Regions from separate parts of the Pseudoalteromonas sp. 10-33 genome, predicted to be linked through region 2. Evidence: riboswitches for the same ligand, from Rfam matches in the RefSeq annotation. Region 2 holds a riboswitch; the other holds the start of a gene.
What was found. Region 2 has a riboswitch for cobalamin ahead of ATS76_RS12565 (ABC transporter ATP-binding protein). Riboswitches for the same ligand answer to the same signal wherever they lie in the genome.
Positions count from the first base shown of each region.

Region 1: linked by a shared signal. The riboswitch ahead of ATS76_RS06730 (TonB-dependent receptor domain-containing protein) and the one ahead of ATS76_RS12565 (ABC transporter ATP-binding protein) in region 2 are both predicted to bind cobalamin.

Region 1 is NZ_LOFI01000007.1:59,211-66,461, reverse strand. Features, by position in the region: gene ATS76_RS06740 (efflux RND transporter permease subunit) at 1-935, shown strand, start outside; gene msrA (peptide-methionine (S)-S-oxide reductase MsrA) at 1,015-1,551, shown strand; gene ATS76_RS06730 (TonB-dependent receptor domain-containing protein) at 1,596-3,422, opposite strand; cobalamin riboswitch at 3,456-3,619, opposite strand; gene ATS76_RS06725 (YajQ family cyclic di-GMP-binding protein) at 3,795-4,277, opposite strand; gene ATS76_RS06720 (VanZ family protein) at 4,431-4,781, shown strand; gene ATS76_RS06715 (ketopantoate reductase family protein) at 4,774-5,676, shown strand; gene thiI (tRNA uracil 4-sulfurtransferase ThiI) at 5,723-7,180, opposite strand.
Region 2 is NZ_LOFI01000024.1:33,473-40,723, forward strand. Features, by position in the region: gene ATS76_RS12555 (cobyric acid synthase) at 1-728, opposite strand, end outside; gene ATS76_RS12560 (FecCD family ABC transporter permease) at 731-1,735, opposite strand; gene ATS76_RS12565 (ABC transporter ATP-binding protein) at 1,737-2,537, opposite strand; cobalamin riboswitch at 2,614-2,752, opposite strand; gene ATS76_RS12570 (porin) at 2,800-3,729, opposite strand; gene ATS76_RS12575 (LysR family transcriptional regulator) at 3,915-4,769, opposite strand; gene ATS76_RS12580 (DUF413 domain-containing protein) at 4,861-5,235, shown strand; gene ATS76_RS12585 (GGDEF domain-containing response regulator) at 5,321-6,556, shown strand; gene rarD (EamA family transporter RarD) at 6,565-7,251, opposite strand, start outside.

The DNA.
Region 1 (7,251 bases), on a different contig from region 2:
ACGTTGGTCGTACACTCGAAACCATGCTGGGTCAGCGTCGTGTGACAACCTTTATAGATAGAGGTGAAGAATACGATGTCATTTTGAAAGGTACAAAAGAAGACTTTAATAACCCGACCGATATTTCAAATATATACCTTAAATCACGCAGTGGTGAGCTTGTTCCGCTAGACAGCCTAATTAGCTTAAAAGAAGAGGCAACGGCCTCACGCTTAAACCGTTACAACCGTATGCGCTCAATAACCTTAAGCGCAAACTTAGCCGATGGTTACACACTCGAACAAGCACTTAACTTTTTAAACAATGTTGCCGCAGAAGAAAATGATATTGACGGCGCAATAGACTACAAAGGTGAATCTCAGCTTTATTACGAAGGCGCATCAGCAATGACCTACGTATTTGTATTAGCGCTAACAGTTACCTTTTTGGTATTGGCAGCGCAATTTGAAAGCTTTATGCACCCATTTGTAATCATGCTAACAGTACCGCTTGGTTTAATGGGCGCGATGTTTGGTCTTTGGTCTACCGGACTTACGCTTAATATTTACAGCCAAATTGGTATTGTTATGCTCATAGGGTTAAGCGCTAAAAATGGGATACTCATTGTTGAATTTACCAACCAATTACGCGACAAAGGTGTAGAATTTAGCGAAGCAATATTACAAGCGGCTACACAACGTTTACGCCCAATAATAATGACATCGCTAACAACGGTTATGAGCTCAGTGCCATTGGTATTAGCATCAGGCCCTGGCGCTGAAAGCCGTATGGTAATTGGTGTTGTGGTATTTACCGGGGTTATTGTTTCAACGCTACTTACTTTATTTGTTGTGCCAGCAGCGTACTATGCGCTTGCACGCAACACACAATCACCTGAGTATTTACAACAAAAACTTAATAAACAAGCAACCGAAAAACCGCTTGAAGAGATCTAAGCAAGCTAGCGCGTCGTAACCTTGTTACGACGCTAGGCTTTATGTTTTGCGTGACCTTTGTTTAATATTAGGAATAATTATGAGTTCAACAACGCAATTAGCAACCTTTGGTGGTGGCTGTTTTTGGTGTATTGACGCAGCATTTAGGCGTGTAAATGGCGTGTCGAATGTAAGCTCGGGTTATACCGGTGGGAACACTGACGATCCAACATACAAATCAGTATGCAGTGGTACAACGGGCCATGCCGAAGTAGTAAAAGTTGAATTTGATAGCACGATTGTAAGCTTTGAAACCTTGCTTGCGATGTTTTTTACTTTGCATGATGCTACACAATTAAATCGCCAAGGTAACGATATTGGCACACAATACCGAAGTGTTGTGTATTACCATAATAACGAACAACTTGCGCTTACTAAAACTATGATTGAACAGTTACAAACTCATGTTAGTGAGCCAATTGTAACCGAAGTAAGCCCGGTAACAACTTACTACCCTGCAGAGCACTATCATCAAGATTACTACAACGAAAACCCTCAACAGGGCTATTGCAGTATGTTAATCGCGCCAAAATTACACAAGTTTGAAACCGTATTTAAAGAGTTTTTAGCTGAGTAAAAATACAAAAAAGCCCGGCAAAACCGGGCTTTAAATTAGCTTATTTAAAACTGGTAATCTATACCAGCAAAAAAGCGGCGCTCTGGCGTGTTGTAGTAGTACACCTGTCCTGTTGTAAAATCAGCGTTAGAATCGACTGCGTTGTACTCTTTATCAAATAAGTTTTCAACACGAAGGGATACCGTAACCTCATCGTTTACTTGGTAATTACCCGCTAAATTCCAAAGCGTATAAGACCCTAATTGTGAAACAGCCCCTGCTCGCTCACCGCGATATTGCATTGCTAGGCTTGTATCAAATGCACCAAACTGTTTTGCAAGCTCCCAATTAAAGGTTCGTTTCGCAACGTTTCTAAGCGCTTCGCCAGTTTCTTTATCTTCTGCACTTAAGTAAGCAAAATTCACATTACTATCAAAGCCAAAAATTTGATTAATCAGGCTAAACTCAACACCTTCATATTGAGCCTCATTAATATTGGTGAGTGCAAAATTAGTGTCGTAAGCAATTTTATCTTCAATTTCATTTCTAAAAATAGCGATATCAACACGTGCAGTTTCAAAGTCAATGTTTAAGCCAAGCTCGCGATTTACTGACGTTTCGGGTTGAAGGTTAGTATTGCCGTAAAGTGGAAAATATAAATCATTAAAAGTAGGCGCTTTAAAGCCCGTGCTTTGGCTTATTCTAAATGTAGCGTTTTCGGATAAGTGATAACCTGCCGCCGCGGTATACGTTGTTTCATTACCAAATTGCTCATCGTCATCTTGACGAACGGTTAAATTGGCAAGCAACTCATCCGCATCGTAATATGCGCCAACAAATACCGCTAATACATCGCGCTCCTCTACTTCAAACGTGGTGGAGCTTTGTGACATGTCATCGTTGTACCAATTAACGCCGCCACTAATGTTTAACGAATCGTTTAAACGGTATTGACCGTTATAGTCAATTTGTGAGCGCTTAGTAATAAAGGTACTCGTTGTTGGCCCTTGAGAGAAATCAACATAACGGTTGTCTGAATCATCCGTTGCAAATGCAATATCAATGCTGTGTGTTTGATTGTTATAGTCTTTATTCCAACCAGCCGAAAGCTGGTAATTTTTAAAATCACCTCGCTCAATCGTACTATCGGCAGGACTAAAGCGGCTGTCGTAATCAGCAAAGCCTTCACTGTATTGCCCTAGTAACTTAAAGTCGCCGTAGTGCGCATCGGTATAGTTTACTTTAAAGCCAAGGTTTTTGTTTTCAAAGCCGTCTTCATCGGGGGCAACACCTTGCAGTACATCAAAGTTATCTGTTTTTTCAAATCCTGCATTAAAAGCCGTTGTCAGCTCACCTGTTTTTACAGAGCCAGCAAGCTGGTAGTCTTGATATGAATCAGACCCAAACGTAGCACTAACAGAAAGGTTATCTGACTCGCGCGTTATAATATTAATAACCCCCGCTAGCGCATCAGAGCCATACACTGCTGCACGTGAACCTTTTATTATTTCAATGCGCTCAATACTGTTTAATGGCACATTGCTTAATGCTTTTTGACCAAGCGTTGCCGAACCTGTGCGCACACCGTCTATTAAAATTAGCGTATCACCCGATCCCGTACCGCGCAGTGAAACACCGGCATTTTGACCAAAGCCGCCATTAGGGTTTACCTGAAAGCCAACTTGAGACGTTAATAGCGTTGGTAAGTCGCGAACATTACTGGCTTCTATGTCATCACGAGTTATAACATTTACGCTCGCTAATACATTAGTAATTGATTGTTCAAACTTATTAGCGGTTACCGTAATGGTTTCGATTGATTGCTCTGCAGCAGATACAGATAGTGACAGCGCAGCAGTAATTGCAACGCCAAGAGTTGTTTTATTTAACATGATGTTCCCCTTCTTTGCCCACCGCAAAGAACTAAGTAAGATTACATCAAGGCCGGTCTCCGGACTCAGTAAGTACATAGCTTTATGTATTACTTTACCGTTGCGGGGGCAGTGTTGGGATTGTAGTCATCATGAAAACGCACCAACTTCCCGATTATCTTATTAAAAAAATCAAACCATTGAAAAAATTAATAAGCACCTTGAAAATAGGCCGCTATTGTGAGGAGTTTAATAAAAAATGTCAACGGACGTCTATACAGCTAAAAGCGGTTTAGCATACTTAAACGAATTTAAACAGCTCATAAAAAAGCCAAATAACTATCGCGGCTATTTGGCTTATTATTTAAAGAGCGCTCAAAAAGCACTCTATAACTAATCGCGGAAGTTTTTAAACTGAAATGGCTGACCTAAATCGGCAGTACGCACAACTTGCATAGCAGCTTGTAAGTCATCGCGCTTTTTACCCGTTACGCGCACTTCTTCGCCTTGAATAGCCGCTTGCACTTTTACTTTAGAATCTTTGATGGCTTTAACTACTTTTTTAGCCATATCTTTTTCAATACCTTGCTTAAGGGCAACGTTACGAAAAACATTTTTACCCGCACGGCTAATGTCTTGAAGTTCTAAGCTAGCTACATCCATACCACGCTTAGAAACTTTACCGGCTAAAATATCAAACAACTGCATAACCTGTGAATCAGCTTCAGCTTTAAGTTTAATTGTTTTGTCGTTTAGCTCAATAGATGCATCAACACCTCTAAAGTCAAAGCGAGTCTCAAGTTCACGGTTTGCGTTATCAACCGCATTTTGTGCTTCGTTCATTTCTACTTCAGATACAATATCAAATGAAGGCATTGGTTTTCTCCTAACTATTCAATCTTAATTTTTATGACGCAATTATAACGCTAAAACTATAAATCTTTACATTTTTCTGCATCTTGTTCAGGTGCGATACTCATTTAGTTTGATATACTCAAGTTTCTTTTTTAAGCGACTCTAGGATTTTACGTGACAAGGCGTGTTTACCAAGCAGTTTTTTTGCTCAGCATCGTGGCGTTTACTTTTTTATTTGCCAAAGAAATAAAAGGCGCAGCTAACCTATTTCCACACATTGATAAAGTAGCCCATTTTGGGATTTTTTTTGTGCTTGCCGTTATTATGGATAAAGCGTTTAAGCTTCCTTTATACGCACAAGTTTTATTATTAGCCGGTTACGGTGCATCAATTGAAATAATGCAAGATGCACTTCCCTATAGGCAAGCCTCTATTGGCGATTTTATCGCTGATTTTGCGGGTGCTGCTAGCTACTTTTTACTTAGAGTAATTTTTACTCCTCGAAAAAAGAATCCTTATGACTAACATTTTAATTATAGGTGATGGCGCTATAGGCCTATTAATGAGTCACTTTTTAAGTAAAGAAAATACGGTACATGTTTTAACACGCAAGCCAACCTGCAATACCCGTTTTTATAGCCGTAAAAATGCCCCGTCACATAAAATTAGTGCACGCTTTATTAATTTAGGTGAACTGGCGCAGCAACCTAGTTATGATATTGTTATTTTTACGGTTAAAGCTTTTCAGGTTCAAGACGCGTTTAAACAAGTAAAACCTTACCTAGCTGAAAATTCAACACTGGTAATTTCTCATAATGGAATGGGAAATATTGAAGAGCTAATGCCTCAGTTACACACTCAGCAAGCACTTTACTTTTTAACCACCAGCATGGCTGGTTTTAAGTCTAACCCTTACATTGTGCAACATACCGGTGAAGGACAAAGCGTGATTGGTGGCTGTAACAACCTCGCAGTTAAAAACCCACAATGTATATCACCACTACTCCAAGCAATTCCCAATTTAAAAGTAGTTAATAACATTGAGCAGCTTCGCTTTGAAAAGCTACTGGTTAATGTGGCTATTAACCCACTAACTGCGCTTCATAATATAAAAAATGGCCAATTACGCGCTCCTATATTTAGCGCAACTATAATGAGCTTGCTCTATGAGGGCTGCAGAGTTGCTAATGCGCAAGGGTCGAATATCGCTTTAGCTGATGCGTTAAATAATGCTTACACCGTAATGGCACTTACTGCTGAAAATTATTCGTCAATGCAACAAGATATTGCTAATAACAGGCCAACAGAAATAATGGCCATTTGTGGGTATATTAGCGAGCAAGGCAAACGCTACGACATTAATACCCCAACTAATAATGAGTTACTTGCTAAAATTCAGGCAAAAAAAAGCGTGGTATAAACCACGCTTTCATAAATTATTAACCCGTAACTTACTAACTTATTTCTTAAGGGCGATACACTTTAACTGTTGTAAATCCTTGCTCGTGTAAAATAAGCGCTTGCAACTGGCTCATTACACCTCTATCGCAATACAGGTAATAATCTTTATCTTTTGGTAGGTCGCCAAATTTAGTAGCTAAGCGGAAAAACGGTAAGTGGATTACTTCAATACCTTCAATCTCAAGCGGCGCGGCGTCCTCTTCTTCTGGTGAACGAATATCAACAACCACAGAGCCAGGCGGTAAATCGGCAACCGATTCAGCCTCTTTTAGCTCTTGCTTGGCTTCTACGTCGATATCACGAACATCCATAACACGCGCGTTATCTATAACGGTATCAAGTACATCAAAGTCGAACTTTTCTTCTTCGCCTTTAATCACGTCTATTTTTGCTTTTACCGTTGGCTTTTTAGATATAACACCACAGTATTCTGGCATAGTTTCAGCCATTTCAGCGGTACCAATTTGGCGCGCAATGTTTATAATCTCTTGCTTATCATGCTGAATTAGCGGGCGTAAAATAAGCGTTTCGGTTACGCGGTCAATAACACTTAAGTTAGCCAACGTTTGGCTAGACACCTGCCCAATACTCTCACCTGTTACAAGTGCTTGAATATTTAGCTTTTCAGCCACTGCGCTACCCGCACGCATCATCATACGTTTAAGTACAACGCCCATTTGGCTGTTTTCAACATTTTCTAAAATTTCGGCAACAACAGGTTCAAAGTCTACCGTTATAAATTTTACTTTATGGGTAGAGCTGTACTTTTTCCATAAAAAGTAACTAGCTTGTTTAACGCCAATTTCGTGGGCAGCGCCGCCTAAATTAAAGAACAAAAAGTGCGTACGCGCACCTTTTCGTATCATTTGGTAGCTAGCAACACCTGAGTCAAACCCACCCGACATTAACGACAGCACATCTTCTTGAGTTGGCAAAGGGAAGCCCGCCATACCCAAATGTGTTTGCGTTACAATGTAAGCTTTGTCGTCTTTTACTTCTAGACGAATAGTCACCTCTGGGCGGCTAAGTTTTACGCTGGCACCTTCAACGTGTTGGTTTAAACCACCACCAACGTAACGCTCTAAATCAGTTGAGGTAAAGTCGTGTTGGCCTATACGTTTTGCACGTACACAAAATGTTTTACCCGCTATTGTGTGGCCAATTAACTCGAAAGTTTTTTTATAAATTTCGTCCAAAGTACTAAATTCGACTTCGGTCACTTCAATAAATTGCACTATACCTGGAATGCGTTGCAAACCATCAATAAAGTCTAACCGAGTTTGCGCATCAGTTAATTTGGTGACAACTGAAATGTTATCCCAGTTGTTTCTTACTTGTACTTTTTCGTCAATACGACGCAATACAATTTTAATGTTATTTTCTAACACTTTAGTAAAGCGTTTACGAACCGAGCGGCTTTTGATAGCTATTTCGGGGTGTAGTTTGACGATAAATTTAAGCATAGTTCACTCTTAGACTGCGGGAATTCGCGCTCCCAGGCATTTGGCGCGCGATTATAGCAAAAATTTTAACG
Region 2 (7,251 bases):
ACGTTATTGCCTATTGCAACAGCGTCCTCCGCGTCGAGAGTCAAATCATGGAGGTATGGCAGTACACCTAAAATAGGCTTATTTGTATAGTTCTCTAACCAATCAAGCCCTCCTTGCAGTAAACTTATATCTCCTCTAAAACGGTTAATTACAAACCCTTTTACACGTGCTTGCTCTGACTCGCTAAGTAATGCCAATGTTCCCACTAGATGAGCAAATACACCACCTTTATCTATATCGGCAATGATGATCACCGGGCAGTCTACTTTTTCAGCGTAGCCCATGTTAGCGATGTCGTTTTCACGCAAATTTATCTCCGCGGGGCTTCCCGCACCTTCCACCAATAACAACTCAAACCGTTTTGCTAAACGCTCGTGTGATGTAATGACGGCATCCATAGCGACTTTTTTATAATCGTGGTATTTACCCGCTTCCATGTTGCTAATCGCTTTACCATGAATAATAACTTGCGCGCCAGTGTCGCTATTGGGTTTAAGTAATATGGGATTAAAGTCAGTTTCGGGCTCGACTCTAGCAGCAATAGCTTGCAAAGCTTGTGCTCGGCCAATTTCGCCACCGTCGTTTGTCACTGCGCTATTAAGTGCCATATTTTGTGGCTTAAACGGTGCGACTTTTATACCTTGATTTGCAAATACTCGACAAAGCGCAGCCACCAGGGTGCTTTTTCCTGCATCAGAAGTCGTGCCTTGTACCATAAGCGTTTTCATGGCTATACCTTTGACTTTCTAAAAAAGAGTAAACTTAAGAAAAACGCACTTCCCACAGCAGCCGTGATCACCCCAACAGGTAGCTCTTGATTTTGTAGTAAAGAACGTGACAGTACATCGACCCATACCATAAATGTGCCTCCTGCTAAGCTTGTTATTAATAGCCCTGCGACGGTTCCCTGCGAGATAAAAAAGCGCACAATGTGTGGCACCATTAACCCAACAAAACCAATACCACCACACATTGCCACCAGCACAGCGGTTATTAATGAGCTTAAAATTAGCATCAGTAACCTAAATCGTTTCACTTTAACACCAAGAGTTATGGCACTTTCATCACCTAATAACATGGCATTAAGTTGGCGCCTAAAGCTAATCATTACGCAGGTACACAGTGTAATCACTAAAAATGGTACCCATAGAGTTGCCCACTGCGCACGTGCAAAACTACCCAAGGTCCAAAATAAAATAGCGGCAACGGCTTGCGGCTCACTCCAATAAAGTAACAAACTAGTAAATGCACTAAATAAAAATGAGAGTGCAACACCAGCTAACAACATCGATTCAACCTGCCCACCTTGTTGCCTTGTGGCTATTAATATAAGCAAGCTCATTGCTAATAAACTGCCTAGTAGCGCCGCCGCAGAAAGGGCAACGCCCGCGCTAATACCCACAAATGCCATAAGGATAACTACACCAAACGAAGCACCTGACGATATACCAAATAAATAGGGATCGGCTAATGGGTTACGTGTCACAGTTTGTAAAATTAGCCCCGCAATAGCTAAACCTGCACCGGCCAAAAACGCCAATAATGTGCGCGGCACTCTTAATTCAAAAATAATACGGCTGGTCAGTGACGAATCATTAAAATGCACAAGACTGTTAAATACATCGTTTATTGACGTATCTGTTGCGCCAAAGCTCAAAGCTAAAAACAGACTTACTGTAGCAATGACAATAAACATAAATAGCGCCGCAGAATGGCGAAATCGAGAGGTCAGCATGTTATTTATAACCATAAAAATAAGTAATATGAGGTGTGCTTTTGCCAAGCTGAGATTCTTGTGGGTGGCTATTTATCTGTGCGCATACACCAAATACATCATCAAGCATGTGCTCAGTGAGTACCTCTGCGGGCGAACCGGTATGCGTTATTTCTCCGTTTTTAATGACTACGAGCTCATCGCAAAGAGCCGCGGCTAAATTAAGATCATGAAATGAAGCAAACACCGTAACACCTAGAGACTTTGCCAATTCCATAACCTGTATTTGGTACTTAACATCAAGGTGGCTAGTGGGTTCATCCATTATTAACAGTTGAGGTTGCTGAACAATAGCACGTGCAATGAGTGAGCGTTGTTTTTCTCCTCCAGAGAGCGATTCAAAATTTTGATTGGTGTGCTGCTCAAGCCCTACCGTTTTTATAGCTTGAGTGATCTGTGTTTTTTCGCTTTGCGATGTAGAGCTAAATAACGATTTATGAGGAGTGAGGCCAAGCGCCACAACATCAAATAACGACAAGTTAAAATGCGATGGTGCTTCTTGCAAAACAACAGCAACGCACTTTGCATATTCGTCACTTTTGAGCTGCCAAATATCTCGGTTATTAAACTCTACAACCCCTTCGCTTGGCTTATTAAAACGATATAAACAACGCAGTAAACTCGATTTACCTGCACCATTGGGCCCTATTAAGCCCACAAATTTACCTGCGGGTATTTGCACATTAATATGTTTGAGAATAGATTTATTTGCTATTCCCCACGAAAGGTTTTGAACGTTTAATAATGGTGCTTTAGTTTGCAATACTCTGTCCTAGACACGAGTACCCACTTGTAATGCAACTACCAAAAAGGAGTACATTAAAATTAGCATGAGTAGGCCCGCTCATTAAAAATTGATTTGTATCTGACTTAAAGCAAAGTGCTAATTACAGTTGCGGGAACAGTTGAGGAATTGCACCTCATTCCAAATGAAGCTCTATTATGGGCGGGTAAGTAAATAATTTAAAGCAAAAAAAACCGCGCTAATAACAGCGCGGTTAAAAAGGGAGTGTTTTAACTAATCGTTAAAACTTATATTCCATACCTAAACCTAAGTAATCTTGGTCTACGTTGTTGTCCATATCAAAGCTTGAGTAAAAGCCAAATACTTTAATGTTTTTGTTAAGCTTATGATCAACACCAACCGAAATAGCTGTTTTATCATCGCTATCGTCAAAGTCCATTGCCTGATACTGAACTTTAAATGTATTTTTACCCATGCTGTATGCCGCATTTAATAAGTAACCGTCACCTTCAGCTGAACCGTCTACTTTTTCTTGAGTTTGGTACATAGCACCTAGTTTAAAGTCTTCAACTTTACCTTGGATTGATGCGCGCACTACATCATAGCCGTTTACTTCGCTGTCAGCTGCAATTGAGGCATAAATAGCACTCTTTTTAAGCGCTGAATCACCGTATGTTACAGCCATTGAATAACCGTTATCTGCATCTACATCGTCTTCAGCAATAAAAGTAGCAAGTACTTTAAAGCCTTCGTATGAGTTTGACGCATAAGAAATTGAATCACCTAAACGGTTTTCACCTTTGAATACGTTTTTAATATCGCCTTCAAGGTCATTAAATAAATCGAGTTTACCTTGCGCTTGTTTAAACGCCGTGTCGTTACGACCCACTACTACCTGACCAAATGAGCCTTTAACACCAACGTATTGGTTACGCGCAGAAATATTATCGTCGTCGCCTTTTGAGTCTGCATCAGTTACATCAACTTGAAACTCAAACTTATAAACTGCTTCTAAGCCATCGGTAATTTTTTCAGAACCTTTAAGACCAAAGCGAGATGCGTTACTTTTAATTTCAGTAAACGACCCTTCACCGTCATCTGTAGACTGCACAGTTACATTTGCTTTACCGTAAACATCCACGTCTGCAAGTACATTAAAAGATAAACCACTTAGCAAAGCGACACATAAGCTCGATTTTACAAATTTCATGTTATTTCCTCGATAATCACAAAAGACTAATTTTTAAAACGACTGCAGTTTGTCACCACTAAATGACAGAAATATTACAAATGAAATATTTTTGACTTTTAAAGTTAATAAAACTGCATTATTTTTGAAATCAAAAGGACACGAACACTAATCAAGCAAATATGTACCCACCTAACCTCCAACGTTTAAGCGTTAGGATCAATAGTAGGAAGTAAGTTTATTAGTGTTTCTATTAGTTCCTTTTGCTCGTTATCTCTATGGTAGGCTACAAATATATCTCTTGACGTATTTTCTACGTTTTTTACATGAAATAATTCACCATTTTCTAAATGTTGCTCTACTAAAACATGAGGAATAAATGCACTACCACCACATTGCAAAATTAAATCGAGTGCAATTCGGCCGGTGCTTGTTCTAAAGTAAGGAGGGGTTTTACCGGTAAACTGGCGTGCATGCCAAAGCGAAAATGTCGTCCCCCAGTCAACATACACGTACTGATTATCAAAAAAATTCTCGTTTGTTGCCGTGTCATACCCACTCACAGGAATAATAGGTAGTTCACAAATACGCTCAACAACTAACTCATCTACTTTTGGTGGATCGAATAAAATGGCCAAATCAAGCGTGCGCTCAAGCAATAATCGCGTACTTTCTTGTTGGGCTTTAACTTCAGCCACCAAAGACACTCCCGGCATAGCCGACACGATATTAGTAATACCAAACTGCAAAAAAGCATCCCAGATATTAGGGGTGCCCGCTAAACTAATTTGTTTATGCATGTTGTCGGCAAGGGCCACATCTACCTTCGCCCGCTGCATACCAGTTATGATCATTTGCGCGTGAGGTAATAACCGCTCACCAGGCGCCGTTAATTGAATATTATTGCGCTGGCGAATAAATAAATTAACGCCAAGCCCTTGCTCTAATTGGCGAATACGAAAGCTTACCGCCGACTGCGTTATATATAGGTTTTCTGCGGCTTTACCGAAATGACGCGTGCGCACTACTTCAACAAATGTTTTTAATAAATCGATATCCACTTTTTTATCCTCACGATAAAAATAACTTGTTTAAAAAATTGCCAAACTTGCATCATACTCCAACTAATTAATAGGGTATGAGGATATAGCTATGAGCATTAACATTTCATTACTACGCCAAGCATTTGTTAGCCAACGTCAATTTTATGATGATCAAAATTTTCCACGTGGTTTTAGCCGCAGCGGAAATTTCACCTTATTAGAAGCCAGTATACTAGAACAACATGGCATTGTTTTAAAAGGTTTATATAGTAAGACGATTGAACCACAAAATGAGCACCAAGAAAATTTTGTAGCCGTAGTAACTGGCTCACAAGAACCAACTAATCCGATTGAGCGAGCATGGCTAAAATACCTAAAGCTTACGACATGTAAAACGAAGTTTCATACCTTGTTTGGGCGCTCTAAAATATCGAGCCCTGCGCCAATAAATCATGAAAGTTATTCAGAATCTGACAGCTTATAAACACGTAACCAATTTGCTTTTTGGCGCTTTTACGGTTACAACATGTATTAAGCAGCATTTTTGCATAATATGATTTAGGTGTTCCGTGAAGCGAAAGATATTAATAGTTGAAGATACACCTGCTATAGCGCTTGTGCAAAAACACATAGCGCTAAAGGTAGGCTACGAGGTAGATGTAGCAGAAACGTTAGCACAAACAAAAGTGTTGATTAGCCAAAACGATTATTTTTGTGCGGTTGTTGATTTTATTTTGCCTGACGCACCAATGGGTGAAGCGATTCCCTGCACTGTAGACGCTGAAATTCCTACCATTGTTATGACGGGAAATATAGATAAAAAAACGCGTAACATGGTAGAAAAGTACCCTATTATTGACTATATAATAAAAGAAAATAAACAGGCTTATCAATACCTCGAAAAACAGTTAAAACGTTTACCTCGTAACGAAAATGTAAAAGTACTAGTTGTTGATGACTCTATATCTACCCGCCATTATGTTGTGAGCTTATTGTTACGTCACAAATATCAAGTATCCGAAGCTGAAGATGGAAAAAAAGCCCTAGAAGTTCTTGCTAACTCACCCGATATCTCAGTGATCATTACCGACAACGAGATGCCCAATATGAACGGCGATGAGTTGTGTAGTGAAATTCGCAGAATTTACAGTAACGATGAAAAAGCGATTATTGGTATTTCTGGCGCTGATTCATCTGAGCTATCCAGCTTATTCCTAAAAAATGGTGCAAACGATTACCTTCATAAACCGTTTAATAACGAAGAGTTTTATTGCAGGCTAAGCCAAAACGTTGGCATGCTTGAACAAATAGCGACAATAAAACGCCAAGCCAACACAGACTACCTTACTGACCTCCCTAATCGTCGTTATTTCTTTGAGCAAGCAAATAACTCTCTTAAAGAGCTCAGTCTCAAAAAGGTAAACGGCGCGCTGGCCATGATTGATATAGATCACTTTAAATCTATTAACGACACTTATGGCCATGATGCGGGCGACCAAGTTTTAAAAGGACTGGCTATTTGCTTTAAAAAATACTTTGAAAAATATTTAGTTGCGCGTTTAGGTGGCGAAGAATTTGCTGTTTATTTTGCAGATGAAATCCCGCAAGAGGCGCTTAAACGACTCGAAGGGTTTAGGTATTTTGTAGAGAATAACAGCCAAGAATTTAGTAAAGAGAAAATAAAACTGACTATTTCAATAGGCTTTTCTACAGGACCTGTTTATCAAATGGATACGTTACTAAAACAGGCCGACCAAAAACTTTACGAGGCGAAAGAATCCGGCCGAAATAAGGTAGTCAGTTAAACTAAAATTTAAGCAATTTCGGCGGCTGTAATGGCCGCTTTTTTACGCTTACGTGATTGATGGTAAGAATCCCAACTAAAAATAGCCAGTGCACTCCAAATACACGCAAAGGTAATAAGCCTTTCAGTATCAAATACCTCATCGTAAAACACCACAGCAAGTATAAACATTAAACTAGGCCCAATGTATTGGAAAAAGCCAAGGGTTGTATATTGCAGGCGTTTAGCCGCCCCTGTAAAGCAAAGCAGCGGTAGTGTGGTAACAATGCCTGCGCTTATAAGTAATAAGTTGGTAAGCCAATCGTTATTAGGCAAACTTGATGTAGCAGAAGGTGTCATCATCCACCAGTAAACCAGTGCTACTGGCAATAATATTAATGCCTCGAGTAATATACCGGGTAACGCCTCAACAGGCAGCTTTTTCCGTAATAGGCCATACAGTGCAAACGATATAGCAAGTGAAAATGCCACCACAGGAAACGAGCCAAAGCTTACTAATTGAAGTATCACCCCAGAGAATGCCAACCCTACAGCAACCCCTTGAAATTTTCGGAGGCGCTCACCTAAAAAAAGCATGCCTAACAAAACATTTAAAAGCGGATTTATGTAATAACCTAAACTTGCATCAAGCATATGGTTATTGTTAATCGCCCATATAAATAAACCCCAGTTAAAACCAAGTAAACCAGAGGTAAT